Linked DNA regions of Cystobacter fuscus. The protein of the gene in region 1 interacts with the protein of each later gene in a pairwise test. Links are inferred from orthologs where the notes say so. Each region holds a gene or a part of one and is shown on either strand. Other genes may lie near its edges. The genes, in order: rpe, eno, CYFUS_RS18410 and dnaN.

The links.
Region 2: the proteins of rpe (region 1) and eno interact in binary tests that used the Escherichia coli proteins (3 or more experiments, as listed by UniProt). The link is inferred for Cystobacter fuscus from one-to-one orthologs.
Region 3: the proteins of rpe (region 1) and CYFUS_RS18410 interact in binary tests that used the Escherichia coli proteins (3 or more experiments, as listed by UniProt). The link is inferred for Cystobacter fuscus from one-to-one orthologs.
Region 4: the proteins of rpe (region 1) and dnaN interact in binary tests that used the Escherichia coli proteins (3 or more experiments, as listed by UniProt). The link is inferred for Cystobacter fuscus from one-to-one orthologs.

Annotation. Positions count from the first base shown.
Region 1 is NZ_CP022098.1:10,716,892-10,724,412, reverse strand. The notes cover bases 4,580-7,521. They hold rpe (ribulose-phosphate 3-epimerase), read left to right. Parts: upstream 4,580-5,694; coding sequence 5,695-6,348; downstream 6,349-7,521. Other genes in these bases: CYFUS_RS43530 (response regulator), read right to left, coding at 6,337-6,738; CYFUS_RS43540 (GAF and HD-GYP domain-containing protein), read right to left, coding at 4,580-5,513. Outside these bases: CYFUS_RS43560 (NFACT RNA binding domain-containing protein), read left to right, coding at 1-905; CYFUS_RS43555 (hypothetical protein), read left to right, coding at 902-1,465; CYFUS_RS43550 (hypothetical protein), read left to right, coding at 1,541-2,428; pyk (pyruvate kinase), read left to right, coding at 2,517-3,947; more of CYFUS_RS43540, read right to left, coding at 3,996-4,579. UniProt on the Escherichia coli protein: Catalyzes the reversible epimerization of D-ribulose 5-phosphate to D-xylulose 5-phosphate.
Region 2 is NZ_CP022098.1:5,463,522-5,471,041, reverse strand. Bases 4,384-7,324 are described here. They hold eno (phosphopyruvate hydratase), read right to left. Parts: upstream 6,532-7,324; coding sequence 5,236-6,531; downstream 4,384-5,235. Other genes in these bases: CYFUS_RS22260 (ADP-ribosylglycohydrolase family protein), read left to right, coding at 6,617-7,324; surE (5'/3'-nucleotidase SurE), read right to left, coding at 4,411-5,202; CYFUS_RS22275 (LysM peptidoglycan-binding domain-containing M23 family metallopeptidase), read right to left, coding at 4,384-4,408. Outside these bases: CYFUS_RS22300 (ABC transporter permease), read left to right, coding at 1-25; CYFUS_RS22295 (C40 family peptidase), read left to right, coding at 204-908; CYFUS_RS22290 (microviridin/marinostatin family tricyclic proteinase inhibitor), read left to right, coding at 1,060-1,227; CYFUS_RS22285 (tetratricopeptide repeat protein), read right to left, coding at 1,237-2,376; CYFUS_RS22280 (hypothetical protein), read right to left, coding at 2,393-3,418; more of CYFUS_RS22275, read right to left, coding at 3,521-4,383; more of CYFUS_RS22260, read left to right, coding at 7,325-7,520. UniProt on the Escherichia coli protein: Catalyzes the reversible conversion of 2-phosphoglycerate (2-PG) into phosphoenolpyruvate (PEP). It is essential for the degradation of carbohydrates via glycolysis.
Region 3 is NZ_CP022098.1:4,461,459-4,468,897, reverse strand. Bases 1,494-4,353 are described here. They hold CYFUS_RS18410 (carbohydrate kinase family protein), read left to right. Parts: upstream 1,494-2,369; coding sequence 2,370-3,338; downstream 3,339-4,353. Other genes in these bases: CYFUS_RS18405 (YcjF family protein), read left to right, coding at 3,561-4,259; CYFUS_RS18415 (mannitol dehydrogenase family protein), read left to right, coding at 1,494-2,355. In the rest of the region: CYFUS_RS18420 (ABC transporter ATP-binding protein), read left to right, coding at 1-846; more of CYFUS_RS18415, read left to right, coding at 862-1,493; CYFUS_RS18400 (hypothetical protein), read right to left, coding at 4,388-4,672; CYFUS_RS18395 (DUF4276 family protein), read right to left, coding at 4,781-5,410; CYFUS_RS18390 (AAA family ATPase), read right to left, coding at 5,407-6,660; xylB (xylulokinase), read right to left, coding at 6,920-7,439. UniProt on the Escherichia coli protein: Catalyzes the ATP-dependent phosphorylation of fructoselysine to fructoselysine 6-phosphate. Functions in a fructoselysine degradation pathway that allows E.coli to grow on fructoselysine or psicoselysine.
Region 4 is NZ_CP022098.1:372,708-380,096, forward strand. What follows is about bases 1,800-4,609. They hold dnaN (DNA polymerase III subunit beta), read left to right. Parts: upstream 1,800-2,556; coding sequence 2,557-3,663; downstream 3,664-4,609. Other genes in these bases: CYFUS_RS01600 (DUF6748 domain-containing protein), read right to left, coding at 1,800-1,885; CYFUS_RS01605 (DUF6748 domain-containing protein), read right to left, coding at 1,959-2,264; CYFUS_RS01615 (acyltransferase family protein), read left to right, coding at 3,690-4,609. Also shown: CYFUS_RS01595 (cytochrome P450), read left to right, coding at 1-856; more of CYFUS_RS01600, read right to left, coding at 1,385-1,799; more of CYFUS_RS01615, read left to right, coding at 4,610-4,808; CYFUS_RS01620 (sensor histidine kinase), read left to right, coding at 4,875-7,389. UniProt on the Escherichia coli protein: Confers DNA tethering and processivity to DNA polymerases and other proteins. Acts as a clamp, forming a ring around DNA (a reaction catalyzed by the clamp-loading complex) which diffuses in an ATP-independent manner freely and bidirectionally along dsDNA.

The DNA.
Region 1 (7,521 bases):
CGGCCGAGCGGCTCCTGGGCGCGCGGGACAAGGCGAGCCGCGCGGAGACGATCCGTCGGCGGCTGACGCTGCCGTACCGGGCGCGGCTCAAGCGCTCGGGGCGGACGCTGGAGAAGGTGCGCGCGGAGGCCGCGCGGGGCCCGGAGGCCGAGCGCCACCGGCGGGTGGGCGAGCTGCTCACGCAGAACCTCCACCGCCTCAAGCGCGGCGTGTCCGAGGTGACGCTCACCGCGTACACCGAGGAGGGCGTGGAGGAGGTGAAGGTGACGTTGGACCCCAAGCGCACGCCGAAGGAGGAGGTGGACTGGCACTTCCACCAGTACCGGCGCCTGCTGCGGGGCGTGGAGCATGCGCGGCAGCGCGAGGCGGAGCTGGCGCGGGAGGTGGAGCACGCGCAACTGGCGCTGCGTCAGCTGGAGGCGCTGGACGAGGCGGCGCTGCTCGCGCAGGTGGAGGTGCTGCGCAAGGGGGTGGGCGAGGACGGCCCGCCCGAGGCCCGGCCCTTCAAGGAGTACGTGGGGCACGGGGGCCAGCGCATCTGGGTGGGCAAGGGCGGCGAGGACAACGACACGCTCACCTTCAAGGTGGCGCGTCCGGGCCACCTGTGGCTGCACGCCCGGGGACTGCCCGGCAGCCACGTGGTGGTGCCCCTGGAGAAGGGCGTGGAGGTGTCGCAGGAAGTCCTCCTGGACGCGGCGCACCTGGCGCTGCACCACTCGGGGGCCAAGGGCGAGCCGCGCGGCGAGGTGAGCTGGGTGCCGGTGAAGTTCGTGAAGAAGGTGAAGGGGGGCGCGCCGGGACAGGTCCTCTACAGCCGGGAGAAGACGCTGGTGGTGCGCCTGGAGCCGGAGCGCCTGGAGCGGCTGCTCAAGACGCGCGGGGGCGAGGCGCCCGCCGCCCCATGACGGACACGCCGCCCATGGGTCCGGTCTGCGCCCGCTGTCCGCGGCTGCTGGGCAGCTCGTGCTGCGAGGTGAAGCCGGGGGAGCAGCTGGCCACCCTCACGCGCTCGGACGTGGAGCGCATCGCCGCGCACACGGGGTTTTCCCCCCGGCGCTTCGTTGCCGAGGAGTACCTCACCGAGGAGGACGCGGCGGGCTACGAGGCGCGCCGTCCCCTCTACCGGGGCTATTTCCGTCGCGGGCCGGTGCGGCTGACGCTGCTCGCGCGCGCGGGGGCCTGTGTCTTCCACGAGCGGGGCCAGGGGTGTGGCCTGCCCCCCGAGGTGCGGCCCCTGGCGTGTCGGCTCTACCCCTTCGAGCGCTGGCCGGACGGGAGCTGGAGCGTGCAGATGGGTCGCCATGGGGACCTGGCGCAGGCCCGGGCGGCGGGAGATGCCTGCCTGGCGGTGGAAGAGGCGGGCGATATGGAGGAGGTGTGGGCGGCGTTCCACACCACGCCGGAGACGGTGGAGGCGTTGGGGGCCCGGCTCGCGGAGGAGAGCAGACGACACGGCCGGGGTTGACGGGGCGACGCTGGGCGGGCGGGCAGGTGCCGCCGGTCTTGAGTCCCGGGAGCCGCCGGGTACGATACCCCCCGCGTGTCGTCGCTCCCGACCCAACCCCTCTATCTCCTTCCGCGAGCGCCCTCCGAGCAGGGCGCCGAGTCGCAGTCCGCGCGCCATCGGGCCGTGGAGGCCTCGCATCGGCTGGCCACGCTCCCGCGCGAGGAGGCGCCCCTCGTGGGGCACGTCCCTCCCGAGGCGGTGGTTCCCGAGGAATGGCCCATTGCGCCCCAGCCCACCCGGGACGAGCTGTGGGCCCGGGCGGAGACGCTCGCCTACTGGCTGTCGGCGAACCTGCGCATCCCGGTGCGCCTGTCGGTGACGGACAACCGCTCCACCATGGTGTCCTTCCGCCGCACCGCCCACGCGCTGCAACTGCGGCTGCACCACATGTTCCTGGATGCGCCGGAGGAGGTGGTGCGCGCGGTGGCGGACTACGCGGGCCGCGGCAACCGCATGGCCGGCGTCATCCTGGACGACTACATCCGGGGCCAGCAGCCGCGCATCCGCCAGGAGCGGCACGCGGCCGAGGCCGATCTGGATCCCCAGGGCCGCTGCTTCAATCTGCAGGAGATGTTCAACCAGCTCAACCGCACCCACTTCCAGGACACCATCCGGGCGCGCGTGGGCTGGGGTCGCCTGCCTCCTCGTCGGCGCCGCAAGTCCATTCGTTTGGGCGTCTATGATCATCAGACGCGGGAAATCCGCATCCACCCCGCGTTGGATCGCCCCGAGGTGCCCGCCTTCTTCGTGGAGTTCATCCTCTTCCACGAGATGCTCCACCAGCTCTTTCCCAGCTCCAACGCGACGGGCCGCCGGGTGCACCACCCGCGGGCGTTCCGGGAGCGGGAGAAGGCCTTTCCGCTCTACGCTGCCGCACTGCGTTGGGAGCGTGAGAACCTCAACCTGCTGCTGCGCGGTTGAGGGGCTCTGCTTTACGGATTTACCGATCGACGCGGTCACGCTGTCGCTGCTTGACCCTTTGCGTGACTCGGATTGATCCTCCCGCGCCATGCGACGCGCGAAGATTGTTTGTACCCTGGGCCCTGCGAGTCAGAGCCAGGAGATGCTCGAGGCCTTGATCGAAGCCGGAATGGATGTGGCCCGGCTCAACTTCTCCCACGGCAGCCACGAGCAGCATGCCGAGAACATCGCCAAGCTCCGGGCGGCCTCGCTCAAGTGCCGCAAGGCGGTGGGCATCCTGGGAGACCTCCAGGGCCCGAAGATCCGCACCGGCCGCTTCATCACCGGCAGCACCGAGCTGAAGCCCGGCGGTGAGTTCCACATCACCACGGACGAGACCGTGAAGGGCACGGATGAAATCGTGTCCACCACCTACCCGCACCTGGCCGCGGACGTGAACCCGGGCGACCGCATCCTCCTGGATGACGGCCTCCTGGAGCTGCGCGTCATCGAGACGGACAAGAAGCAGCTCATCCGCACCAAGGTCATCCACGGCGGAACGCTCAAGAACAACAAGGGCATCAACCTGCCGGGCGTGGCGGTGCGCGCGGATGCGCTCACGCCCAAGGACCGCGAGGACCTGGTGTTCGGCATCAAGGAGGGCGTGGACTTCATCGCCCTGTCCTTCGTGCGCCAGCCGGCGGACATCGACATGGCGCGCGCGGCGATGGCGCAGATCGGCCAGTCGGTGCCCATCATCGCCAAGCTGGAGAAGCCCGAGGCCATTGCCCGCCTGGACGCCATCCTGGACAAGACGGACGGGGTGATGGTGGCGCGTGGCGATCTCGGCGTGGAGATTCCGCCCGAGGAGGTGCCCTCGGTGCAGAAGGACATCGTGCGGCGCTGCAACTCGCGCGGCCTGCCGGTCATCGTGGCCACGCAGATGCTCAACTCGATGATCGACAACCCGCGGCCCACGCGCGCCGAGGCCAGCGACGTCGCCAACGCCGTCTTCGACGGGGCGGACGCGGTGATGCTCTCGGGCGAGACGGCCAGCGGCAAGTTCCCCATCGAGTCCGTGCAGATGATGGACCGCATCGTGCTCGCGGCCGAGTCCACCATCCGTGCGCAGGACTTGCTGCGCGCGCCCACCTCGCCCGTGGGGCTGCCCACGCACTTCCCGGACGTGATCGCCGCGAGCGCGTGCCAGGCGGCCAAGCAGGCCGGCGCCTCGCTCATCGCGGCCTTCACGCTGTCGGGTGTGACGGCGCGCCTGCTGGCGCACTACCGGCCCCCGGTGCCCATCGTGGCCTTCAGCCCCAACCAGGAAGTGCGCCGCCGGCTGGCGCTGCTCTGGGGCGTGGTGCCGCGCGTGCTCGAGCCCATCCAGGAGACGGAGGCGATGGTGCGCCGGGTGGAGGAGGAGCTCGTCGCCCGGGGCCTCGCGCGCAAGGGTGACCGCGTCGTCATCGTCTACGGCGCGCCCGTGGGCCAGCCCGGGAAGATCAACAGCCTCCGGCTGCACGTCATCGGGGGCTGAGACACACGGCCCTTGCCCCGGGCGACCGGGGCCGGGGTCGTGGCCGGGTTACCCGGGCTGGGGCTGCTGGACGCGCTGGGGCACCTCGGCCTCGACGAAGATGCGGAACAGCTCGGCGTCGAGCTGTCCGCTCTTCACCTCGCGCTGGAGGATGTCGAGCGCGAGCGGGTGCGGCACGGCCTTCTTGTAGGGACGATCGCTGGCGGTGAGCGCGTCGTAGATGTCCGCGATGGCCATCATCCGCGACTGCACGGGGATGCCGGCGTCGGGGATGGCGCGCGGGTAGCCCGTCCCGTTGAGCTTCTCGTGGTGCGCGTAGGCGATCTCCGGCACGCGCCGCAGGGTGCGCGTCCAGGGAATCTGCGACAGGAAGCGGTAGGTGTGCTCCACGTGGCTCTCGATCTCCAGGCGCTCCGCCTCGGAGAGCGTGCCCTTGAGGATGGAGAGCGACTGGATCTCCCGCTCGAGCAGCAGGGGCTGATTCTGGTCGAACCCGTCCTGGAAGCGCAGCAGCTTGAGCTCGTGCAGCCGCTCGAAGTTGCCCTGGGCGAGCACGCTGGGCCGGTTGCAGGTGAGGACGAACTCGAGCACCTCGTCCAGTTGCTTGGACTCCTGGGCGAGCCGCGCCTCCTCCTCGGCTTCGATCTCCGCCAGGTGCTGGGTGCCGCGCAGCTTCACGGCGGCGATGCGCCGGCGGTAGCTCTGGAGCTGCAGGTCCTTGCGCGCGAGCTGGAAGCGGGCGCGCAGCCCCTCCAGCTCGTGGGGGTAGAGCTTCTCGGCCTTGACGAGCACCGGCTCGCGCACGCCCACCTTGCCGAAGTCGTGCAGGAGCGAGGCGTAGCGCACCTCCTGCAGCTCGGTGGCGCTGAAGCGCGTGTGGGCGTAGGGCCCGGTGTGCACGTGCTCGAGCGCGCGCGCCAGGGAGACGGTGAGGTTGGCCACGCGGCCCGAGTGGCCCGCGGTGGTGGGATCCCTCGACTCGATGGCCACCACGGAGGCGGAGACGAAGCCCTCGAAGAGGCTGTTGATCTCCTCGTGGAGCAGGGCGTTCTCGATGGCGCCGGCCGCCTGGGCGCCGAGCGCGAGCAGCAGCTCCTCGTCCTCGGAGTCGAAGGCGCCGCCGCTCAGCTTGTTGAGGGCCTGGATGACGCCGGTGACCTCGCCGTTGGCGTCGCGCATGGGCACGCACAGCACGCTCTGGGTGCGGTAGCCGCTGATGCTGTCGAAGGTGCGGTTGAAGCGCTCGTCGGCGTAGGCGTCCGGCAGGTTGATGACCTCGCCCGTCTCCGCCACCCGCCCGGCGATGCCGCTGCCCATGGGGAGGCGGATTTCGCTCTTGGAGCCCTGGGCCACCTTGCTCCAGAGCTGGTTGCGCTCTCGGTCCAGCACGAAGAGCGAGCAGCGATCCGCCTCCACCACCTTGCTGGCCTCGTAGAGGATGAGGGGGAGCAGCAGATCCAGGTCCCGCTCGGCGCTCATCGCCTTGGTGACGTCCAGGATGGACGTGAGCTTCTTGAGGCGCCGGTTGAGATCGACGGGCTCGGATGGCTGGGTCTGTGGAAGCACCAGGGAAGGCTCCGGAGAGGAAACGGCGCACGGACTGTAAAGGTGCTTCTTACCACGGCCTCGGGAGCCACCGCTTCCTCCCGGGCCGGATGCTTCCCCTCCGAGTGAAACCCCTTCTTCGTCTGTTCGCTCTCCAACCGAGCCAGTATCCATCAGGTGGGGAAGTGGCTAAGTAGCGCCCATGACCCGCCGTGTGCTCGTGTCGCCCTCGCTGCTATCCTCGGATTTTGGCCGCCTGGCGGAGGAGGTTCGCGCGGTGGAAGCCGCGGGCGCGGATTGGATCCACGTGGACGTGATGGACGGGCGCTTCGTGCCCAACATCACCCTGGGGCCGGTCATCGTGCAGGCGATCAAGAAGGCGGCGACCCGGCCGCTCGACGTGCACCTGATGATCGTCGAGCCGGAGAAGTACATCGAGGCGTTCGCCAAGGCGGGGGCGGACATCCTCACGGTGCACGTGGAGGCGTGCACGCACCTGCACCGGGTGTTGCAGCAGATCCGCCACGCGGGGGCCCGGCCGGCGGTGGTGCTCAACCCGGCCACGCCGCTGTCGGCGGTGGAGGAGGTGCTGGGCGAGGTGGATATGGTGCTGCTGATGAGCGTGAACCCGGGCTTCGGGGGCCAGGGCTTCATTCCCCATACGGTGGACAAGGTGCGCCGGTTGCGCGCGATGCTCGAGGCGCGCGGGCTGCACACGCACATCCAGGTGGATGGGGGAATCAACTCGGAGACGGCCCGCCTGGTGGTGGCGGCCGGGGCGGACGTGCTGGTGGCGGGCTCGTACGTGTTCGGCGCGAAGGACTACGCCGCCGCCATCCACTCCCTACGCTCCTGAGCACAGGCCTCCGGGTGAGAGGCTCTTCAAGCCCGCCATCCTCGCCACCCGGGTCATGAAGGTGTGATCGAAGGGCTTCACCTCGTAGGCGTCCGCGCCCAGCTCGAAGCACACGTGGCGGGTGAACTGGTCCTCCACGCCACTGAGGATGATGACCTTGCAGTCCCGCGTCTGGGGGTCCTGCTTGAGCTGGGCGAGCAGGTCCCTTCCATCCTCGTGCTGGTGGATGTCCAGGATGATGACCGCGGGGCGGTGCCGCCGGGCCAGCTCCATCACATGCCGGGAGGTGGTGTCCGCCACGGAAGTGAGGCCCGTGCGCCGGGCCTCCCGGGCGAGCGCGGACACGACGAGCGGCTCGTCGTCGGAAATGAGGACAACCGGAGAAGCCATGGTACCCTGATGGATGGAGCGGTTTGGTGGATGCTCGAAGCAAGCGGCGTTCCGGCGGGGATTTCTTGGAAGATGAGGGGGTTGGAGGGCGGAGCCATGGGTTTTTCATGACCTATGGGTCGCTGGGGACTTCAGGGACGCAGGGGGGAATGGAAAGCGGTGCGTTGGGCGTTGACTCAGCCGGGTGGGTCGGGTACATCCCCGCCCACTTCGTCGGCCCGAGAGCAGTCCCGGCGGAGGTCGTACCGGTAACGGGGAGTGGCTCAGCCTGGTAGAGCACTTGGTTCGGGACCAAGGGGTCGCAGGTTCGAATCCTGTCTCCCCGACCATCAGAAGGGCGCGGAATCCTTGGAGAAATCCTCGGACTCCGCGCCCTTCGTCTTTCCGGGGCCCAGAGGCCAGCAGCAAACTAGCAGCAAGCGGCGGGGGCTCGTTCTCGGCGGACATCGGGACGCTCGGATTCGACGAGCGTGACCTGGGTAAAAGACGGCCGCGTGCCCCGTTGCGGAGCACGCGGCCAGATTGTGGGCTCAGGCGAGCAGGTGAGTGAACCAGGACGCGGTAATGACGGTGGTGGCCCAATTGCTACGGGTAGCTGCGTACTCGATAACCGCCTTCAAACAACGCTTCTCGTTCATGCCCTTCTCCTTGCTCTGAGACTTCTTCTTGAGTGCCGTGTACGAAAACTTCCAGCTTGCATTCAAAAGAAGGGCCATCACGACGCATCCGACTGCTGTGGGAATTGAACCCACTACTGCACCTGCAAATCTATTGACGCAAATA
Region 2 (7,520 bases), 5.3 Mb from region 1 along the record:
GATCATCGCCATGCGCGGCGAGTGAGCCGTCCTGGCGCACGAGGCCACGGTCCGTTTCTCGCGTGACGGGCGGATCGTGCCTACCTTGGACGTGAGAGGAGAAGGAGGCCACGCCCTGTTGCCTGATGGACAGGTGGGCGGGACTCGCCGGGACGCGCCGCGAGGGAATTGAATCGCCGAAGCGAGGGCCCGTCCAGAACGCCATGACGTGTCGTCCGCTCCTGCTGGCCTGCCTGCTGGGCGTGTTCTTCGCGCCTCCCGTGCTGGGGGCGCCCCGTGCGCCCGCGAAGCCGGCGGCGGTGAAGAAGCAACAGCCGCCCGCCGCGTCCAGCACCGTCGCGAAGAAGTCCACGAAGTCCACGCCCGCGAAGACGAAGCGCAAGGTCGTGCCGCTCTCCCGGGGCCGGCGGGTGGCCCAGCGGGCCGCGGGCCTGGTGGGCACATCGCTCTCCGCCCACCGCGTCCCGGATGATTGCTCGGGGCTCGTGCGGCTCGCCTATCGGTCCGTGGGCGTGGAGTTGCTCTCGCACGGCACCCGCCCGGGAGAGAACGCGGCGAGCGCCATGTACCGGCGCGCCCAGACCAAGGGCGCCCTGCACCGCAAGGCGCCCCAGCCCGGCGACATCGTCTTCTTCCGCGAGACGTATGACCGGAACCGGGATGGCCTGCGCAACGACGGGGTGACGCACGTGGGCGTCATCGAATCGGTGGCCCGCGATGGAACCATCGTCTTCGTGCACCGCGGAGGCAAGGGCGTGGGACGGGCGCGGATGAACCTGCGCCATGCCGGGCACCAGGGCATGGGGGGACGCGTCCTCAACGACTACATCCGCCGGGCCGAGCAGGGCGAGCGCGCACGCCTCACGAGCGAGCTGTTCGTCGGGTACGCGTCGTCTACCCGGCTGTAGGCGCGTGGATGAGCCCCCGGTTCATCGGACCGTTGTCCGAGCGGGAGAGCAGGAGGAGGCTGGTTGGCGACTTTCCCCGCGACACCTCGGGTTGCATTTTCATCAACCCAGGCGGGCGAGTCGGTTCCCGCCTACCCCACGGAGGCAGGCCATGAAGCAGGAAACGAAGCAGAAACCCTTCTTCGCGCGGTTGCTCGAGAGCCAGGGAAGCGAGCCCTCCGAGAATGGACAGAGCGCGACGAAGAAGTACCCCTCGGACAACGACGAGGATCAGACGCTGAAGTACCCCTCGGATCAGGAGGATCTGGGAGGGGCCTGAGTCGCGCCCTCAGGGGCACTTCTTGGGGGTGCCCCCATCCCCCACGAGGCGCGCGCACGCGGCGCGCACCACGGCCTCGTCCTTCAACTCCCGGGCGAGCGCCGCGGTGCGCCGCTGCAGCTCCACGTCCCGGGCATGGTCCGGCTCGGCGCTCAGGTTGGTGAGGATGCGCAGCGCATCCGGCTTGCGCCCGAGCGTCGAGAGCAGCTCGGCCAGCTCCATGAGCTCGCGCACGTCCGAGCCCGACACCGTCTCGAGCGCCTTGCCCAGTTCCTCCTCCGCCGTCTCGCGCTCGCCGCGGCCCAGGTGGATGCGCGCGATGGCCACGTGGATGATGGCCCGATCCTTCACCCGCAGGGACTCGCGGTAGGCCGCGAGCGCATCGCCCGGCTTGTCCAGGCGCGTGTAGATCTCCCCCACGAGCTCCCACAGCGTGGGATCCCTCGGCGACTGGCGCGCCGCCTCGCGGTAGGACTCGGCCGCGGGGAGCAGTTGTCCGGCGCGCACCTGCTCGTCTCCCAGCGCCGAGAGCAGCGACGGATCCCTCACGCCCTTGGCGCCCGTCCACTCCCCGAGCATCAACAGGGCCTCGGCGTGGCGCCCCGCGGCGATGAACACCTCGGCGGCGCGCAGCACGAGCGGGGCCTTGCCGGCGTCGGGGCTCGCGTCGGCCGCGAGCAGGAAGTGCTTCACGGCGGAGTCCTTCTCGCCGCGCTTGAGATCCAACTCCCCGAGCTGCTCCAGGGCATTGAAGTCCCGGGGGTAGATGGCCAGGGCCTTGCGCAGGGCGCTCTGGGCCTCCTCGGTGTGGCCGAGCTGGGCGTGGATGAAGCCCACCCGGCTCCAGTTGGTGGAGCGCTTGGGATCGCGCTGGAGGGCGAGCTCGAACTGGGCGAGCGCCTCGTTGAGCTTGCCCATGGACAGGTAGACCTCGCCCAGGGCGGCGGGCAGGCGGGGGTCATCCGGGGACAGCTCCTTCATGGAGGCGAAGGAGGCCAGGGCCTGCTCGAAGTTGCCCTGGAGGTACTCGGTGGTGCCCTTGATGTAGTAGCCCTCCGCCCGCTCCTTGGGGCCGGGCTTGGGAGGGCCGTCCTCGCAGCCCGCGAGGAGGAGGACGAGCAGGGACAGGACGTGCCAGCGCGGATGCATGGAGTGGGCTCCAGGCTCAGAAGTGCCAGACGATGCCGGCGTTGAGATCGAGGTTGAGGCCACTGCCCAGCCCCCCGTCCGCCAGGCCGAGCGTCGCCTGGGCGATGTTGGTGGAGGCCTCGAGCTGCACGCCGAGGTGATTGAAGAAGAGGTACTCGAGGCCCACGAAGCCGATGACGGTGGGCAGCGGGCCCGTCTGCCGGAAGATGCCGAACTCGCCGAAGGACAGTTGCACGCCCAATCCCAGGCCCCAGTACGGACGCAGGGGATTCTCGATGCCGTGGTAGTGGCGCAGCCCGAGCACGCCGGGCACCACGTTGAGGCCGCCCTTGGTGCCCGTCTGCGTGGAGGTGACGAAGGTGAGGCCCAACTGACCGAACACCACCCACTCGGGATGGAACTGGTAGCCGAGCTCCACGTCGCCGCCGGGGTTGAACGAGGAGAGGTTGGAGATGAGGCTGTTGTTGATGCGCACGCCGGCGAGGAACGAGCCCTGGCCCGGGCGGGCTTCCTCGGGCACGGGCGACGTGGCGCGGGCGTTGGGGTCCGGCACGAGCGTGGCGAGGATCTGATCCGCCAGGGACACGGCGGCGCGAGGCAGGGCCTCGCGGGCGGCCACCTCGGCGCGGGGCCGGAGCAGGGCACGCCCGCTCTCCGAGTCCACCAGGGTGGCGGTGAGCAGGAAGCGCGAGCCGAAGGCATCGAGCCGGCCGGTGACGACGTAGCGGGCCTTGGTGGCGCGCGCGGCTTCCTGCTCGCACGAGCCATCCGCGCAGGCGCCCGCGGTGCGCACGGCCTGGACATCCGACTCGGTGGACACCGCGAGGCGGGGGGACTCGGCGAGCCGGCTCGCCATGAGCGCCGTCAGGCCAGGGGCTTCCTCGCGTGCCTCCGCGTCGGCCTTGAGGGGCAGGAGCACGAGGCGCATCGGCGCGGGAGTCTCCGCCTCGGGGGCGGGAGGCGCCGGGGACTCGGAGGCGGGCCGGGCATGGACGGCCGGGGCGAGCAGGAGCAGGAGCAGCAGCGGCGGGAAACGGCACACGCGCGACACTCTAGTGCCAGATGCTCCCGGGTGGGGCACGGAGCGAGGAGGCGCTCCGCCCGTTCGGTCCATCATCGGACGCACATGGGACTCACATGGGACTCACGAGGAGGGCAGCGCGCCCAGGTAGTCGAGCGGATCCACCGGCTTGCCATCCACGCGCACCTCGAAGTGCAGCTGGGGGCCGCTCGTCTTGCCCGACTCGCCCACCGTGGCGAGCACCTGCCCGCGACGCACCTTCTGGCCGGTGCGCACGCGCAGGTCGCGGTTGTGCGCGTAGAGCGTGATGAGGTGCTCGGAGTGCTGGACGATGACGATGAGGCCGTAGCCGCGCTGTTCCCCCGCGTACAGCACCTCGCCCTCCTGGGCGGTCTTCACCGGAGAGCCCACGGGGACCGCCAGGTCGATGCCGTCATGGGGCTCGCGGCCCTTCTTGCCGAAGCGCGCGTAGAGGACACCGCGCAGGGGCCAATCCAGCGTGCCCTTCGTCTCCGGGACGGGCTTGGGAGGCGTCTGGGGCGGGGGCCGGCCCGCCGGGCGGCGTGACGGCGACGAGACGATGGGTCCCCGGGACGACGGCGTGGGGCTGGACGTGGTGGGCGCGCGCGCGGGCGGCGGCGAGGACTCGGTGGCCACGGGAATGGGCCGGGGGGCACCGGGAATCACCAGCTCCTGGCCCACGGAGAGCGTGCGCGGATCCTTGATGCCATTGGCCGCGGCGAGCTGCTCCACGCTCAGTTGGTGGTTGACGGCGATGCGGTAGAGCGTCTCGCCCGGGGCCACCGTGTGGGTGCGCGAGGAGGGCACGGGGGGCTCGGAGACGAGCTCCAGCTCCGGGTGGGGCTCGTGCAGCTCGGCGAGCGCGATCGGGGGCACGGCGGAGGAGCGCGTGTCGGAGGGGCGCACGGCGGAGGGCACCACGGCACAGCCGGAGGCCGTCAGGAGCGCGAACAGCGCGAGCAGTGCCGGACTGGCCGCCGCGCCCCGCAACCTCAATCCCCTCCCCTGCCCGCGCCCGGGAAGCCCTCGAGGCTCCAGCCCGAGAGATCCTTCAGCATGGGGGTGTCGGTGAGCTCGAAGTTGAGCGGCGTGACGGAGATGAGGCGCTCGTCGTGCACGGCGTTGCAGTCGCTACCGGGCAGGTCCTCGTGCGCGTAGGTGCTGCCGCCGATCCAGTAGTACTTGCGGCCGCGCGGGTCTTCCTTCTCCACCACGTCATAGCCGTACGAGTGCCGGCCCAGGCGGGTGACGGCGTAGCCCCGGGGCTCGCCCGAGGGCACGTTGACGCTCAGCAGCATCCGGGGAGGCAACTGGGGCTGGGCGAGCGCCGCCGCCACCAGCGAGCGGGCGAAGCGCGCCGCGTGCTGGAAGTCGAACGGGGCGCGCGACACCAGGCTGAAGGCGATGGAGGGGATGCCCAGCAGGGCCGCCTCGCGGGCGGCCGCCACCGTTCCCGAGTAGTTGACGTCGTCGGCCAGGTTGGCCCCGTGGTTGATGCCGGACACCATGATCTTCGGGCGATCATCCTTCAGGAGGTGATGGATCGCCAGATAAGCGCTGTCCGCGGGGGTACCATCCACGGAGAACCAGCGCTCGCGGATCTCGGTGAGGCGCAGGGGGCGCCAGAGGGAGATGGCGTGCGAGGCCGCGCTCTGCTCGCGATCGGGCGCCACCACCCACACCTCGCCCAGGGGACTGACCGCGTCCACCAGGGCCCTGAGCCCCTCGGAGAAGTAGCCGTCATCGTTACACACCAGGATGCGGGGTTGCTGCGTGCCGGCCACTTCTCCGCCTTTCTTCAGGTTGTCTGCCTGGCCTTACTTGGCCTTCAGGCCCTTGATGGACTTCATGCCCGCGTACCGGGCGCCCGCGCCCAGTTCCTGCTCGATGCGCAGGAGCTGGTTGTACTTGGCGATGCGGTCGGAGCGCGAGGCCGAGCCCGTCTTGATCTGTCCACAATCGAGCGCGACGGCCAGGTCCGCGATGGTGGTGTCCTCGGTCTCGCCCGAGCGGTGGCTCATCACCGAGGTGAAGCCGGCCTTGTGGGCCATGCGCACCGCGTCGAAGGTCTCCGTGAGGCTGCCGATCTGGTTGACCTTCACCAGGATGGAGTTGGCGGTGCCCGCCTCGATGCCGCGGCTCAGGCGCTCCACGTTGGTGACGAAGAGATCATCTCCCACGAGCTGGATCTTCCCGCCGAGCACGTCGGTGATCTTCTTCCAGCCGTCCCAGTCGTCCTCCGCCATGCCGTCCTCGATGGAGACGATGGGGTAGCGCGACACGAGCTGCTGGTAGTAGTCGAGCAGGCCCGAGGCGTCGAACTCCTTGCCCTCGCCCTTGAGCTTGTACTTCTTGGAGCCCTTGTCGAAGAACTCGCTCGCCGCCACGTCCATGGCGAGGAACACCTGCTCACCGGCCTTGAAGCCCGCGGCGGAGATGGCCTCCATGATGAGCTTGAGCGCCTCCTCGTTGGCCGGCAGGTCCGGGGCATAGCCGCCCTCGTCGCCCACGGCGGTGTTGAGCTTGCGGCCCTTGAGGATCTTCTTGAGCGCGTGGAAGATCTCCGCGCCCCAGCGCAGGCCCTCGGAGAAGGAGGGAGCGCCGGCGGGCACCACCATGAACTCCTGCACGTCCACGCGGGTGTCGGCGTGGGCGCCGCCGTTGAGGATGTTCATCAGCGGCACCGGCAGGGTGCGCGCCTGGGAGCCGCCGATGTAGCGGTAGAGGGGCAGACCGTGGGCATCCGCCGCGGCGCGCGCCGTGGCCATGGACACCGCGAGGATGGCGTTGGCGCCCAGCTTGCCCTTGGTGGGCGTGCCGTCCATCTCGATCATCTGCTGGTCCACGGCGTACTGATCCGCCGCGTCCATGCCCACCAGCTCGGGGGCGATCTTCTCGGTGATGTGCTCGACGGCCTTGCGCACGCCCTTGCCCAGGTAGCGGCCCTTGTCGCCGTCGCGCAGCTCCAGCGCCTCGTGCTCGCCGGTGGAGGCCCCGGAGGGCACCGCCGCACGGCCCTTGGCCCCACCCGCCAGCAACACCTCGGCCTCCACGGTGGGGTTTCCGCGGGAATCGAGTACTTCACGCGCCACGATTTGAGCAATCTCGGTCATGGCGCGGGGTTCTAGAGGACGTCCCCCAGGCTCGCAAGCAGACTGCTACACTTCGCGGGCACTTCACCCCCACCCCTCTCCCGCCATGCCCCCGCGCCGCCCCACCGAGTCCCCTCCCGACATCTACCCACGCCTGCGAGGCCGGGGCGCGCTCCTGGGCCTCGCCGTCGGAGACGCACTGGGCAGCACGCTGAAGGGCCGGCGGCTGATCGCCCCGGCCTTCCCGCACCTGTCCGACGGAGTCCACCGGAACATGCGCGGAGGAGGCCCGTTCTCCCTCAAGCCGGGACAGGTGGGCGAGAGCGGCCAGATGGCTTGCTGCCTGGCCGGAGGCATCCGGGAATCCGGCACCTACGACACGGAAGCCCAGATGCGCCGCTACCTGAAGTGGCGCCCGCACGCCGTGGGCATGGACGACTACACCAAGGAAGTGTTGACCGAGATGGCCGAGTCGACCCTGCCCAAGGCGAACGCCGCGCAGCGCCTGTGGCTGAAGGATGGGCGCAAGCGGGCGCTCAACGGCAGCCTGGCGCGCACCCCCCCCATCGGCGTGTTCTTCTCCAAGGACGCCTCGATGCGTGCCATGGCCTCGTTCGCCGACAGCATGCTCACGCACTTCGATCCGCACTGTCTGCTCGCGTGCGCCACCCTCAACGCGTCCATCGCCCATGCGCTCCACGCGGGGGAGAAGCTGACCAAGGAGGACCTGTTCAAGGCCACGCTGCGCGAGCTGGCCGTGATGAGCGCGCAGCTCGGGCGCACCCTCAGCAGCTTCGTCAAGGAAGTCTCCGCCGCCACCGCCGACGTCCGGGAGGACCTGTCGGTCTCCAACCAGAGCGATCCGCTGCTGTACTGGCCGGAGCTGCACATGCACCGCAAGCTGGACCATGTGCGCGTGGCGTTCCGCCTGGCCTACTGGGAGCTGTGGCACGCGCCCTCGTTCGAGGCGGCGCTGGTCGACGTCGTCAACCGGGGAGGAGACTCGGACG
Region 3 (7,439 bases), 6.3 Mb from region 1 along the record:
GTGTTCCAGTCCTACGCGCTCTACCCCCACATGAGCATCCGCCAGAACATGTCCTTCGCCCTGGACCTGGCCAAGGTGGACAAGAAGATCATCGACGAGAAGGTGACGCGCGCCGCGCGCATCCTGGAGCTCGAGCCGCTGTTGGATCGCAAGCCGGCGGCGCTCTCGGGCGGACAGCGCCAGCGCGTGGCCATCGGTCGCGCCATCGTGCGCGAGCCGCGCATCTTCCTGTTCGACGAGCCCCTGTCCAACCTGGACGCGGCGCTGCGCATGCAGATGCGCCTGGAGCTCGCCCGGCTGCACCTGGATCTCAAGGCGACGATGATCTACGTCACCCACGATCAGGTGGAGGCGATGACGCTCGCCAACAAGGTGGTCATCTTCAACGGTGGCCACATCGAGCAGAGCGGCCCGCCACAGGAGCTCTACCGCCGCCCGGTGAACAAGTTCGTCGCGAGCTTCCTCGGCATGCCGCAGATGGTCTTCCTGGACGCCACGCTCGAGGGCGGTGCGCTCAAGCTGGTGAACGGGGGCGAGCTTGCCGTGCCCACGGGCCTGCCGGCGCTCGCCGCGGGCACCCGGGTCACGGTGGGCGTGCGGCCCGAGCAGATGTCACTGGCCGAGCCCGGACGCGGCACGATCCAGGGGCGCGTGCAGATGATCGAGCGGCTGGGCAGCGACGCCTATGCGTACCTCTCCCTGCCTTCCGGCGGCCGGCTCACGGTGCGCTGCGAGGGCGACGTGGGCGCCATCGAGGGCACCGACGTCTCGGCCCAGCTCAACCCCGAGCGCGTCCACGTCTTCGACGCCAACGGCGTCGCCATCCACCATCCCACCTTCCGCTGAAGCACCCCCTCGACCATGCATACCCTCGATCAGGCCCATCTCTCCACCCTGCCCGCCTCCATCGTCCGCCCCGGCCATGACCGCACCAAGGTGCGCGCCGGCATCGCCCACATCGGCGTGGGCGGGTTCCATCGCGCGCACCAGGCCATCTACACCGACCGCGCGCTGGCCCGGCCCGGCCAGGAGGGCTGGGGCATCTGCGGCATCAACCTGCTGCCCCAGGACGCCGCCATGGCCGCGGCGATGAAGAAGCAGAACGGCCTGTACACCGTGAGCGAGATGGCGCCGGACGGCTCGCACGTCTCGCGCGTCGTGGAGTGCATGGTGGAGTACCTCTACGCCCCGGACAGCGCCGAGGCGGTGCTGGCGAAGCTGAGCCATCCGGACATCCGCATCGTCTCGCTGACCATCACCGAGGGCGGCTACCTGCTCGACGAGCACGGCCGCTTCAACCTGGAGCACCCCACGGTGGCGCATGACCTGGCGCACCCGGAAGCCCCCCAGGGCGCGTTCGGCTACATCGTCGGAGCGCTGGAGCGCCGGCGCAAGGCGGGCGTGAAGCCCTTCACCGTCATGTCCTGCGACAACCTGCGCCACAACGGCGCCCAGGCCCGGCGCGCCGTGGTGGCCTTCGCCCGGGCGAGGTCCGCGGAGCTCGCGGAGTGGATCGAGCGCGAGGTGGGCTTCCCCAACGGCATGGTGGACCGAATCACTCCGGCCACGGACGCCGCCGCCAGGCAGAAGCTGCGCGAGCTGACCCAGGTGGACGACGCCGCGCCCGTCATCTGCGAGGACTTCATCCAGTGGGTGCTGGAGGATGACTTCCGCAACGGCCGCCCCGACTGGCACGAGGTGGGCGTGATGTTCACGAAGGACGTGTCCCCGTACGAGGAGGCGAAGATCCGCCTGCTCAACGCGTCCCACACGATGCTCTCCTACCCGGCCTTCCTGTCGGGCCTGCGCAAGGTGGACGACGCCCTGCACGACAAGCTCTTCTTCAGCTACCTGCGCGGCTTCCTGGATCACGACGCGGGCGTGTGGCTCAAATCGCTGCCCGGGCTCGACATCGAGTCCTACAAGGACACGCTGCTGCGCCGCTTCGGCAACCGGGCCGTGGGAGATCAGCTCGCGCGCCTGTGCATGGACGGCGGCTCGAAGATCTCCGGCTTCGTGCTGCCCACCCTGCACGAGATCCTCAAGAACGGGCGGCCCTACCACCGCATCGCCTTCTTCCTCGCCGCCTATGATCGCTACCTCAAGGGCAAGGACGAGAAGGGAGAGGCCTATCCCATCAACGAGCCCAACGCGCGCCCCCTGCTCGAGAAGGTGATGGCGAGCGACTCGCCGATGACGCTCATCCAGCTCAAGGAGGTCGTGGGCACGCAGATTCCGGCGCACCAGGGCTTCGTCGAGCTGTACCTGAAGCTGCGCCAGCAGATCGACACCCAGGGCATCGTGGCGACGCTCACGTCGCTCGATCCCGCGAGCAAGACCCCGCCCGCGGCGTGAGGAGCCAACCCACCATGACGCGCCTCATCGCCTTCGGAGAAGCCCTGGTGGACATGCTGTCCAGCCGCCTGGGCGCCTCCACCGAGAAGGAGACCTTCACGCCGTACGCCGGAGGAGCCCCCGCCAACGTGGCCGTGGCCTGCGCGCGGCTCGGAGTACCGAGCCTCTTCGTCGGCATGCTGGGTCAGGATCAATTCGGCGACTTCATCCTCGCTGAGCTGGCCTCGCACGGCGTGGACGTGCGCCACGTCGAGCGCACCCGCGCGGCGAAGACGGCCCTGGCCTTCGTGTCCCGGGATGCCTCGGGAGACCGCCGCTTCGACTTCTACCGGCCTCCCGCGGCGGACCTGCTGTACCGGCCCGAGCACCTGCCCGCGAACCTGTTCGACGCCTCGTCCATCCTCCACCTGTGCTCGAACACGCTGACGGAAGAGGCCATCACCGCCACGACCTTCGCGGTGGCGGACGAGGCCGCGAAGGCGGGAGCGATGATCAGCGTGGACGCCAACATCCGCGCCAACCTGTGGCCGGACCACCGCGTGGACGCCGCCCGGGTCACCGCGCTGCTCGACCGGGCGCAGCTGATCAAACTGGCACGCGAGGAGCTGGAGTTGCTGCGGGGGGACGAGCCCGAGGAGCGTTGGCTCCAGGCCCGTCTGGCCGCCGGGGCCGCGCTGGTCATCATCACCGATGGAGGCGAGCCGGTGACGGCGGTGACGGCGCGCACGCGCCTCCAGGTGGCGCCGCCCAAGGTCCAGGTCGTCGACACCACGGCGGCCGGGGATGCCTTCATCGGAGGGTTTCTCTCGACCGTGGTGGATGCGCGACTCAACCGGAAGACCCTGGCGGCCTGGGCCTCCGACACGGCGCTGGTGCGTCAGGCGCTGGAGTTCGCGTGCCGGTGCGGTTCGTTCACGGTCACCCGGCCGGGCTCCTACGCGGCGCTGCCCAGGCGCGAGGACCTGGCGACCCCGCGCTCCTGAGCGGGAGTGCTCCCTCGCCCTCTCGAGTGGAGGGCGAGGGGACGTCTGGCGTTGAGGCAGGCTCTCACCGGAGTCGACCGCACCGGCCGGATCGGGCGCGTTGGTGGGAGCGGCCGGGGTGCCCGGCAGGATTTCTTGAAGAACGGCCGCTCTCGATGCGCGCCGTGTTCAACGTGCAACTTGCGACGTATGCTCGGCGCTCCAGCCTACCAGGAGATGACCATGTCGTGGCTCGACACGTTGGATGACATCCGGACGCGAGACTTCAGCAAGGTGTCTTCGGAGAGCCGGGACAAGGCAGCGAGAGATGTCATCAACATGTGCTCGTACGCGGCCGCGGTGGTCTCCATCTCGCCCGTCCCGTTGTCGGATGTGGTGCTGATGTTGCCCCTCCAGACCGGCATGGTCATGACCGTGGGGCACATCTACGGACGGAAGGTCACCAAGGCGTCGGCTCGGGATCTCATCCTCGAGCTGGGGACCACCGCGGGGTTGGGCTTGCTGGCGCGGCAGGGCATCAAGGCGCTCATTCCTATCTTCGGCGCGATGCTCACGGTGGCACCGGCCTTCGCCGCCAACTGGGCCATGGGCCGCGTGGCGATGGAGTACTTCAAGAACCCGGGCCTCACCGGAGACAGCCTGAAGGAGGTGTTCCGGCGAGCCCAAGCCGAGGGCAGCTCGCTCTTCTCCAAGGATGCGTTCAACCGCTTCCGCAAGCAGAACGAAAAGAACGTTCAGGCCGTCGCGGAGGAGGCGAACGAGGAGGAAGCCGCGGAGGAAGAAGAGGCGCCGGCGCCGAAGAAGAAGGCTGCCACCAGGAAAACGGCGAAGAAGCCGCTGGGCAAGGCCGCCGCGAAGAAGACCACGGGGAAGAAGAGGACTGCCTCGAAGTCGTCGGCCCGGCGGGCCTCGGCACGGTAGGATCTCCGCAAGAGCAACCGGTGGGTCAGTCCGGGTCTGAAGGGCTCGCCCCGCGTGACGGTGCGCTGCACGGACGACGACTTCCTTTAATGCTCCCTCGCCCTCTCGAGTGGAGGGCGAGGGGACGTCTAGCGTTGAGGCAGGCTCTCACCGGAGTCGACCGCACCGGCCGGGTCGGGCGCGTTGGCGGGAGCAGCCGGGGTGCCCGGGTTGCTGAGCGGATCGCCGTCGATGCCATTGGGCGCGTTGGGGATGTTGTGGTCCGGGTTCGGATCGAGCCCCGCGCCGCCGATGCCTGGAGTCGAGGTGGGCGAGGGCGGCTCCGTGTCCCGGGTGGACGTGGTCGCACAGCCCGTGCCGAGTGCCACCGCGCCCGTGAGCAGACCCGCCAGCAGCAGTTTCGTCTTCGTCATGGCCTTCCCTCCCATGGTGGGAAGGTAAAGGTGGGGCGTTCCCGAGCCATGGGCAGCGAGCGCTTGCCTGGTGGGCTGCTATCTGGCGAACCGTCCGCCGGGGATGTCTCAGGATGAACCCGAGTTGGCGGATGCCATTTCGCTGAGTGCGGTCCGTAGAAACTGGAAACTCCGAGACAGGTTCCGAGAAGGAACCATGTGCTCGCCGACCGCTCGAGCCGCCTCTATCTTCCGGAGCCCGGTCTTGAAATAGCCTGCATTCTTGAGGACGTGCTCAAATGCTTCCCAAGTACCACCCGCGATACCATCGGGATCGCGGTATTTGGATTGGGCTGGAACGGTCGGCTTTACCCGAGGATATGCAGCTCGGACCGCATCCCAGTCGCCAAAGTACCAAGCCTCGAGCTCCTCGATCGCAACTCGATTGACAACAGAGTAGCCCTTCTGCTTGGGTGATGACCTCGTGGAGAGACCAGCCTCCAAGGCCAGACGCTCGAGTTCGCACTTGAGCGCAACACAATCATCATCGCGGTCCACTACCACTACAATACGCCACGTCTCCGGGAGCCAGCTTGCATAACCTCGCAAGCGCTCCGGGAGGCGCATCAACAACTCATCCTTGCACTGGTGAGTGTAGACCTCGAATGAGGTATCACCGAGCATTCGCGGCAAAACAAGTCGTAAGAATGCCTCCATTGATGGTTCTTCGACAAACACCTCTACATGCTCGACACTCATCCCCGCCCGCCCTTCTTCCGCGGAGCCCCCGCGTTTACAAGGGGATCGCCGACACTGAACCTGCCCTCAAGCCATAGATGACCCATGGATGCACCAGCCTGAACAAACTGGGGCACCCCCTGGATGTCCGAGGCCCGAATCGCCTGAGAGTATCCTTCCTCGTTGCGATAGAGAACACGGACCTCCTCTGGCTTCAAGGCGTTGAGGAAGAACGGCGAATGCGTGGTCACCAGGAGTTGCGAGCGCTCGGTTGCGGCCCTGCATTCCTCCGCCAGTTCGGGAAGAAGGCGTGGGTGCAAAAAGTTCTCGGGCTCCTCGATGCCCACGAACTGGGGAGGCTCGGGATCATGCAGTACCGTGAGATAGGCGAGTAGCTTGAGCGTTCCATCCGATGCGAAACGCGACAAAACCGGGCGCTCGAAAGGCGCATCCTTTATCTGAAGAAGCAGGCGACCGTCTGGCATGGGTTCAGCCAATACCTTCTCAAGGCGCGGCACCCGACGTTGGAGAATCGTGAAGATTTGCTCCAGATGACGCGGATGTTGTTCCTTGAGGTACTGGATGACGTTCGGAAGGTTATCACCGGTCTTGCTGAGGCGCTCCTGGGGCCCAGCTTCTGGTTGTCCGCGAGTGTCATCGATCGACAGGTAGGACACGTACCAATCAGTGATGAACTCGCGGAGTGCGGCGACCCGTGGATGCTCGGCAAACTGACCCAGCGTGTTGACCGCAATCAGGTCGGGCGACCGCAGCGGCGTCTCTTTGCGCAGATCAGTCTCGTCAGGAAGCTCGCCGCTAATGGCGCGTCCTTGTCCTCCCTTGTAATCGAGAAAACGGAAAGGAGCGCCATAGGACCCTCTTTTCCATTGCAACCACTCCTCGGCAACAAACGGGCCCTTGGTTCCTTCATCAATGGCCAGATGGTACGTAATGATGGGGAGTCCAGGGCGCTCCCTATACTTGATTTCGATGACGACCGGACCATCCTGCCCGCGTGTCTTCAACTCCCTGGCGCGCCCACGTCGGTCCCATGCGTGGCGCAACCCAAATTGGAAGCACTCGGAGAGAAAATTGAAAACATCAAAGACGGTCGACTTGCCGCTGCCGTTCGGACCCAGGAGAGCGGTGAGTGGAGTGACATCCTTGAACTCAACGGATTTGAGGGCGCGATAGTTCTCGACTCGCAGGTACTCAATGCGCGGCGGCCCACTAGAACGGGGCTGAATTGCAGATTTGGTTTTGCTGACCATCAGGCAGCTCCCTCCTGGACATTGGAGCGCTTGTGGAGGCAGCGCATCCGGCGCGGGTTGTTTACAAACGACAAGCGACAACTCCACCACAAATTGCCGTCAAACACCAGAATTCATCAGGGCTCGTACTCATTCCGAGAGTCGAATGAGATGCGCATCATATACGGATGACAGGCGACGTCTTCACAACCTCGCCAAAAGCCTAGATGGTCAGGGATGCATCTTCATGGGTTTGGGTCCACCGTCTCTCTTCGTTTCCTCACCGCGCCTGCCGGAGAGCGGGATACAGGCGGCGCCAGCGAGCGTATTCCTCGGCGTAGCGGGGAACGAGCGCGGCGTCGGGCTCCACCACCCGGGCCACCGGCGGCGGCACGGCGAGCGTGAACGGATCCTCCCCCGTCGCCGCGAGCCGTCCCAGCCGCGCCGCTCCGAACGCGCCTCCGAAGTCTCCCTCGGCATGCACATCCAACGGCCGGTCGAGCACGCTCGCGAGGATCTTCAACCAGAGCGGTGAGCGCGAGCCCCCGCCCACCGCCGACGCCCGCTCCACTCGCGTCCCCGCATCGGCCAGCACCCGCATGCAGTCCGCGACGGCATACGCCACGCCCTCCATCACCGCTTGCGTCAACGCCTCGCGTCCGTCCCCGTGCGCCAGTCCCACGAAGGCCCCGCGCGCCCCGGCGTCATTGTGCGGCGTGCGCTCCCCCGACAGGTAGGGAAGGAACTTCACCGGCGACGGCGCCCGCACGCGCTCCCCCACCGCCGCGATGAGCGCGGGA
Region 4 (7,389 bases), about 10 Mb from region 1 along the record:
CTACGCCGAGGCCATCGTCGCGCGCATCCCCGAGGGACGGGAGGTGGACTTCGTGGATGCCTTCACCCTCCCGCTGCCCGCCAGCGTCATCGGCGAGCTCATCGGGCTGGAGCCCTCCCTGCACTCGCACTGCAAGCGCTGGGCGGACGACCTCACCAGCATCAGCGCCAACCCCCAGGACGAGAAGCGCCGGGAGGAGATTCGCGCGGCGGTGCGCGAGACCGAGGCGGAGATGGCCAGGGTGCTGGCCCTGCGCCGCTCGGAGCCTCGCGAGGACCTGGTCTCGGAGCTGCTCCAGGCGCGGGTGGACGGCCAGTCCTTGAGCGACGCGGAGCTGATGAGCTTCATGTTCCTGCTGTTGGTGGCGGGTCTGGAGACCACCATCCACCTGCTCGGCCACTGCGTGCGTGTCCTCATGGAGCGTCCGGACGTGCTCGCGCGCTTGAGGGCGGACCGCTCGTTGCTTCCGCGCTTCATCGAGGAGGTGCTTCGCTACGAGCCGCCCGTGCAGGCCTTCGGTCGCCTCACCACCGCCGAGGCGGAGCTGAGCGGCGTGCGCATTCCGGCGGGCGCGAAGGTGATGCTGCTCATCGGCTCGGCCAACCACGATGACGCGCGCTTTCCGGATGGGGACCGCTTCGACATGGATCGCGAGGGGGTGAACAACCTGCCCTTCGGTCACGGCATCCACTTCTGCCTGGGCGCGCCGCTCGCGAGGCTGGAGGCCCGTATCGGCCTGGAGGTGCTGTTGTCTCGCTTCGAGCGCTTCACGCCCGCGGGTCCCCTGGAGTGGAACCACTCCTTCACCGTGCGCGGCCCCCGCGTCCTGCCGGTGATCGCGCACGGGTCCGCGTAGGACTCGCCCCCCGCTTCATGCCGTGGGACGGCTTCCACTCAGCAGCGGGGAAGCGTGGCGTCGGCGGGGCAATTCCAATCGGCCTGACAACAGACGCTCCCCTCCCCGCAGGGAAACTGACATGTCTCCACCCAGTCACAGGGGTGCTGTTCGGCACGGGCCGCGCGGGGGGCGGAGGGCTCGTCGAGGGGCTCGGGGGGCGCGCACTCCCGCGCGTCAGGAGGGCACGGCGGTTCGTTCCGCCACGCCATGCCCACGGGTGCCCCGATGAGGAGGCCCACCACGGCCAGCAGACCGAGTCGCAGCGCCATCATGACCCACACCTCCGTGAATGCCGTTCGTCACCCACAACCCGGCGTCGGACTCTCCATTCCGAAGTTGGATTCCGTGGATTCTATGTGATCACGACTTCCCGGACCGCGAAGGGATTTGGAGGGTGAATTCGCGGCTCCCGTTCCAGGAGCCGATCGGGGTGTTCAGAAGGCGATGGCCCGGGTGGGTGCCGGGGTGCCCAGGGTCTTCTCGAGGCTACTTGCCCTCGACCACCCGATTGACACGCAGGACGGTGGCCGTGCCGGCGGGACCCGCGTGGGGCACGTTGCCCACCGAGGCCTCGACCTTGAGGCCCGCCCCCTGGTGGACCTTCTCCATGAGGCGTCCCTGCTGCTCGTCGGTGAGGCCGAGCGCGGACAGGTCGAGGTCGGTGATGCGCAGGCCCTCCGCCTTGGGGTCATCCGCCGGCCGGGCGACCAGGGAAGGGCAGGGAGCGGCCATGCAGCGCACGCCACTGTCCTTCACGATGTAGATGACGGGCTTGCTGTCGCTGGCGGCCGTGGTGCCACCCGAGATGTCCTCGCTCGGCGCGGTGTCGGTGGGCGCGGGGGGAGGAGGAGGAGGGGCCTCGGCGCCGGCGGGCGTGCCACCGGACTCGGCGGGTCGGGCCTCGACGGGGGGGCGGGTGTTGCTGGTGCACCCGGCGAGCAGGCCGAGCGCGAGGGGAAGGGCGAGCAACGACGAGCGTGAGGTCATGGCAGGAGGTCTCGCGAGAGGAAGAGGCGCAGTCTCATCCTCTCCCTGAACGGATGCCACCTCCATTTCGGTCTCAGAGGACCCGGCTGACGCGCAGGATGGTGGCGGTGCCCCCGGGGCCCGCGTGGGGGACGGTGCGCACGGTGGCTTCCACCTTGAGGCCGGGGCCCGGCTTGTGGGTGGATTTGAGGAGCGAGGAGCGCTGCTCGTCGCCCAGGTTCAGCGCGGACAGGTCGAGGTCGGTGACCTTGAGCCCGGCCTCGTCGGGCCGGTCCGCCCGGAGGGCGAGGTAGACGGGGCAGGGGGTGGTGATGCAGCGCACGCCACTGTCCTTCACGATGTAGACGACGGTCTCTTGGTTGGACTCTTGGGTGGTCATGAGGGGACAGGCAGTCTCGCCGTCCCACCGGGCGGATTCCAACCCAAAGTTCCAACCTGAAGAGAGAGGTGACGCGGGGGGTGGTGCCTTCCGGGCGCCCGTCCTGTCCTACATGCCGGGCAGGCGGGAGTCCCCGGCGCTAGACGCTTTGATCGGATGCCGGACAAGTCGGCATGACTCCGGACGTCACGTTCGTTGACGACCCGAGAGGGCCGGGCTACATCCGAACCGAGGCGGCCTCCCGGGCCGCCACCTCTTATCCCGCACCACTGGTTCTTCAAGGTCCCCCGAGATGGAATTCCGCATCGCCGCCGACGAGCTGAAGAAGGCCCTCTATCGCGCCCAGGGCATCGTGGAGCGCAAGACGACGATGCCCATCCTGGCCAACGTGCTGCTCACCGCGACCAAGACGGGGGTGACGGTCACGGCGTTCGACCTGGAGATCGGCATCGTCTCCGAGCACGCCGCCGAGGTCATCAAGCCGGGCGCGGTGACGCTGAGCGCCAAGTACGTGTTCGACATCGTGCAGAACCTGCCGGACGCGCACGTGACGCTCAAGAAGCTGGCGAACAACTACGTGGACATCACCAGCGGTCCGGCGCACTTCAAGCTGGTGGGCACCGCGCCCGAGGAGTACCCGAAGCTGCCGCGCGAGGAGAGCGCGCCGCTGGTGCAGGTGACGGGCAACACGCTCCTGGAGATGATCAAGAAGACGCAGTTCGCCATCTCCACGGACGAGACGCGCTACATCCTCAACGGCGTGTATTTCGAGCCGCAGGCGAGCGGCAAGGTGCGCATGGTGGCCACGGACGGGCACCGCCTGTCGCTGGTGGAGCGCGAGCTGCCGGGGGACTTCAAGCTCAAGGGCGGCGTCATCATTCCGCGCAAGGGCCTCATGGAGCTCAAGCGCCTGCTCGACGAGGCGCCCGACGCCGAGTGCCACCTGGGGTTCGCGGAGAACTCGGCGCTCTTCAAGAAGACGGGCCTCACCATGGTGATGCGGCTCATCGACGGGCAGTTCCCCGAGTACCAGCGCGTCATCCCCAAGGAGGGGGACAAGGCGGTGCTGGTGCCCAAGACGCGCCTGCTTGAGGGCCTCAAGCGCATCGCGCTGCTCAGCGCGGACAAGAGCTACGCGGTGCGTATCGGGCTGACGGAGAACCAGCTGCTCATCACGGCGAACAACCCGGACCTGGGCGAGGCCAAGGACGCGCTGGACATCGCCTACCAGGGGGCGGCCATCACCATCGGCTTCAACGCGCGCTACCTCATCGACGTGCTGGGCGTGACGGACACGGACGAGGTGGCGTTCGAGCTGGGGGATGAGCACAGCCCGGGCGTGCTGCACGCGCCGGGGGACCGCAGCTTCACGGCCGTGGTGATGCCGATGCGCGTCTGAGTCCGCCGAGCCTCTAGCGTCTCGTGATGGGTGTCACTTCCCAGGACGTGAGCGTCGCTCCGCCCGTTGTGGCCCCCACCCCGCGCAACACCGGCCTGGACCGGGCGCGCGCGGTGGCGGTCATCGCCATGGTGATGGGGCACACGCTGGACGCGGTGTTGTCGGACACGGCCCGGCAGAGCACGGGCATGCTGGCCTACTGGTCGCTCCGGGCAATCACGGCGCCGTTGTTCCTCTTCGTGGCCGGGTGGGCCTTCGCGACGACGGTGCAGCGCACGGGTGTCCGGGGCCTGCCGGTGTGGCGCCGCTATCTACCGCGCGTGGGGCTCTTGCTGCTGTGGGGCTACGTGCTGCGCTGGCCGGGCTGGGCGCTCGAGGGGCTGCTCGCGGGTCGTGTGGAGATCTGGCGGCACTTCCTCGCCTTCGATGCATTGCACGGCGTGGCGGGCGCGCTGCTGATCGGCTCGGGGGTGTTGTCGGTGGTGGCCGGACGCGGGCCGCGCATGGCGGTGATGGCGGGGCTGGCCCTGCTCTTTCCCTGGGTGAGCCCGTGGATGCGCCAGGTGGTGGCCGCGGGGGACTGGCCCCTGGTGCTGGAGCAGGCCCTGGTGGGCCGCACGTCCAACTTCCCGCTCTTCCCCTGGTCGGCCTACTTCTTCGTGGGCTGCGTGGCGGGGTTGGGGCTCGCGGGGGTGAAGCGCGTCCCGCATTGGTTGATCCTCCTGGGCGGGGGCACGGGGATGCTGGGCGCGGTGTCGCTGTGGAGTGGAATCGTGGCCTCCCGCTGGGGAGATGTCACGCTGGTCTGTTGGCGGGTAGGCCTGTTGGGCGTGGCGGCGGGATGCGCCATGCTGTTGCCCGCCCGGCTGGATGGATGGCTCGGGCCCGTGGGGCGCGCGTCGCTCTGGGTGTACGTGGTGCACCTGCCGCTCGCCTATGGCTGGTCCACGTTCCCCGGCCTGGGCAGTCGGCTGGGCCACTCACAGACGGCTCCCGCTGCCCTGGGACTCGCTCTGGCTGTCCTGGCCACCTCGCTGGTGATCGCACTGCCCGCGAAGACGCTGTATGGGCGCTGGCGCAAGCGCGCGCGGCCTTCCGCGGAGCGTGCCGGGGCCCTGTCCCCCAGGCCGCCAGTCTCGGAGTGATGTGTCCATTCGTGGTAGGATGACTTCCAGGGTTGTGCGGCCTCGTCGTTCAAGGGCCATGGAGTCATGCCGTTGAATCGATTCGCCGTGCTCCTGGTGGGCCTCGTCTCCCTCCTGGGCACACCCGCTTGGACCGCCGAGCCTCCGGGACGCCTTGGCTTTCGCAGCTATGGCACGGAGGCGGGGGTCGACAATTACGATCTGTCGTGGATTCTCCAGGACGCGGACGGCTTCATCTGGGTGTGTGCCGCGGACGCGGTGTACCGCTTCGATGGCGGGCGCTTCGAGCGCTTTGGCCGGGAGGCCGGCCTGCCCTCGACGAGCGTGAGTGACATCACGCTGGATGCGCGAGGCCACCTGCTGGTGGCGACGCGTGGGGGGGTGGTGCGCTGGGCGGGGGAGCGCTTCGTCGACGTGCCGATGCCTGGCGTCGCCGAGCGGGTGTGGAGCCTGCGCGTGGACGCGCGCAAGCGGATGTGGGCGGGGACGGACAAGGGCTTGTACTGGGAGGATCAGCCGGGGCACTTCATTCCGGCGCCCGGCTGGCCGGGCGGCTCGGCGTTCAAGTTGTGGGCGGATCGCTCGGGTGCGATGCAGGTCGTGTCCGAGCTGGGGCTGGTGAGCCGCGAGCCCGAGGGGAAGTGGTCGGTGCACGAGGTGCCGGACCGGCCGACCGTCATCAGCTCGCTCGTGCGTGATGGCGAGGGCCGCTTGTGGCTGGGCTACGAGGGGTGGTTGGCGATGCAGCCGCGGCCGGGCGCGCCCCTGGTGAACCGTTCCTCGCTGCTGCGCGGCCTGACGGGGGCGGGGACCCGCCTGCGCGTGGGCAACGAGGGGCAGCTCCTGGTGCCCCACTATGGTGGCCTGCTGGAGATCCGCGGTGAGCGCTCGACGCTGTTGCGGCTGGGGCTGGCCAACCAGTCGGCGCGGATCCGGGACGTGCTGGAGGATCGGCAGGGGACGCTGTGGGCCGCGAGCATGGGGGTGCACCGCTCGCTGGGGCGGGGCTTGTGGAGCGTGCACGACATCACCACGGGGCTGCCCTCGAACATGGTGTGGGGGCTGGCGCGGGGCGCGGACGGGACGTTGTGGGTGGGCACGGACAAGGGGCTCGTGCGGAGCACGGCGGCGGGGTGGGTGCCGGTGCCGGGGTTGGAGGGCTACTCGCTCAAGGCCGTGAGCGTGGACCGGGACGGGGTGGTGTGGGCCGCGGGCAACCCGGCGGGGCTGCACCGCTACGAGCCGTGGAGCGGACGGCTGCGGACGTTCGGCCCGGAGTCCGGCTACCTGTTCCGCTACACCTTCGCGATGCAGTGGATGCCCGATGGCTCGCTCTGGGTGGCCACGCCCTCGGGCTTCGCGCGGGGGGTGTTCGAGGACGGCGTGCCATCCTTCACGTTCGTGCTGCGCATGAACCAGCGGGTGCTCGCCATGGACCTGGCGCTCGACGCGGCGGGGCGGCTGTGGATGCCGGGCAACGGGCTCGTCGTGCGCGAGGGGGAGTCCTCCAGGACCTTCGGAGTGGCCGAGGGTCTGTTGGATGATCAGCTGCGCTACATCCTGGTGCGGCGCGATGGCCGCATGTGCGTGTCCTATGTGGAGCCCCTGGGGGTGAGCTGCTTCAGCTACCGGGAGGGGCGCCTCACGGACTTCTCGCACCTGAACCGAGGCCACGGGCTGCACAGCAACGTCGTCTACCAGTTGGGCGAGGACGCGGCGGGCCGGCTCTGGGTGGGCACGGGGGCGGGGGTGCACGTGGTGGGGCCGGACGGAGTGCCGGAGCACTTCGGCGCGAGTGGCGGGGCCCCGGGCAACGAGGCCACTGGCAACTCCTTCCTGGCGGACGCGGACGGCACGGTCTGGGTGGGGTCCGCGAGTGGACTGGGACGCTTCGATGGGACGCGCTACCGCGGTCCGGTGCCGCCTCCGCGTGTCGTCCTGCTGAGCACCCAGCTGGGGCCGCGCACGTGGTCGCGGCCGCCGGAGGAAGGCCTGGAGACCCATCCGAGGGAGACGAACCTGGAGGTGCGCTTCGCGGTCCTGGGCGACGTGGACGAGGAGAGCCTGGAGCGGCAGGTGCGCCTGGTGGGGATGGAGGAGTGGCACACCGTGACGGAGCAGCCGGTGCACTACAGCATGTTGCCACCGGGGGACTACCGCTTCGAGATGCGCGCGCGCCATGACCAGGGGCCGTGGGGGCCAGTGACGGGCTTCGCCCTGCGGGTGCTTCCTCCGTGGTGGGCCTCGTGGTGGGGGCGGTGCCTGGTCGTGCTGGGGCTGGGGCTGGTGGTGGCGGGCGTGGTGCGCTGGCGCAACCTGACGCTGCGGCGGCGCAACGTCGAGCTGGAGCGCCTGGTGGCGGCGCGCACCTCCGAGCTGGATCGGGTGCGCGCGAAGGTGGCCCAGGCCGAGAAGCTCTCGGCCATGGGGCAGTTGCTGGCGCGGCTGTCGCACGAAATCAACAACCCCCTCACCGCCATCCACAACAACCTGCCGCCGGTGCGCGAGTACTTCGAACAGCAGGCCGAGGGCTTGCGGCGTCTGCGCGAGCGGCTGGAGACGCATCCGGAGGAAGTGGAGG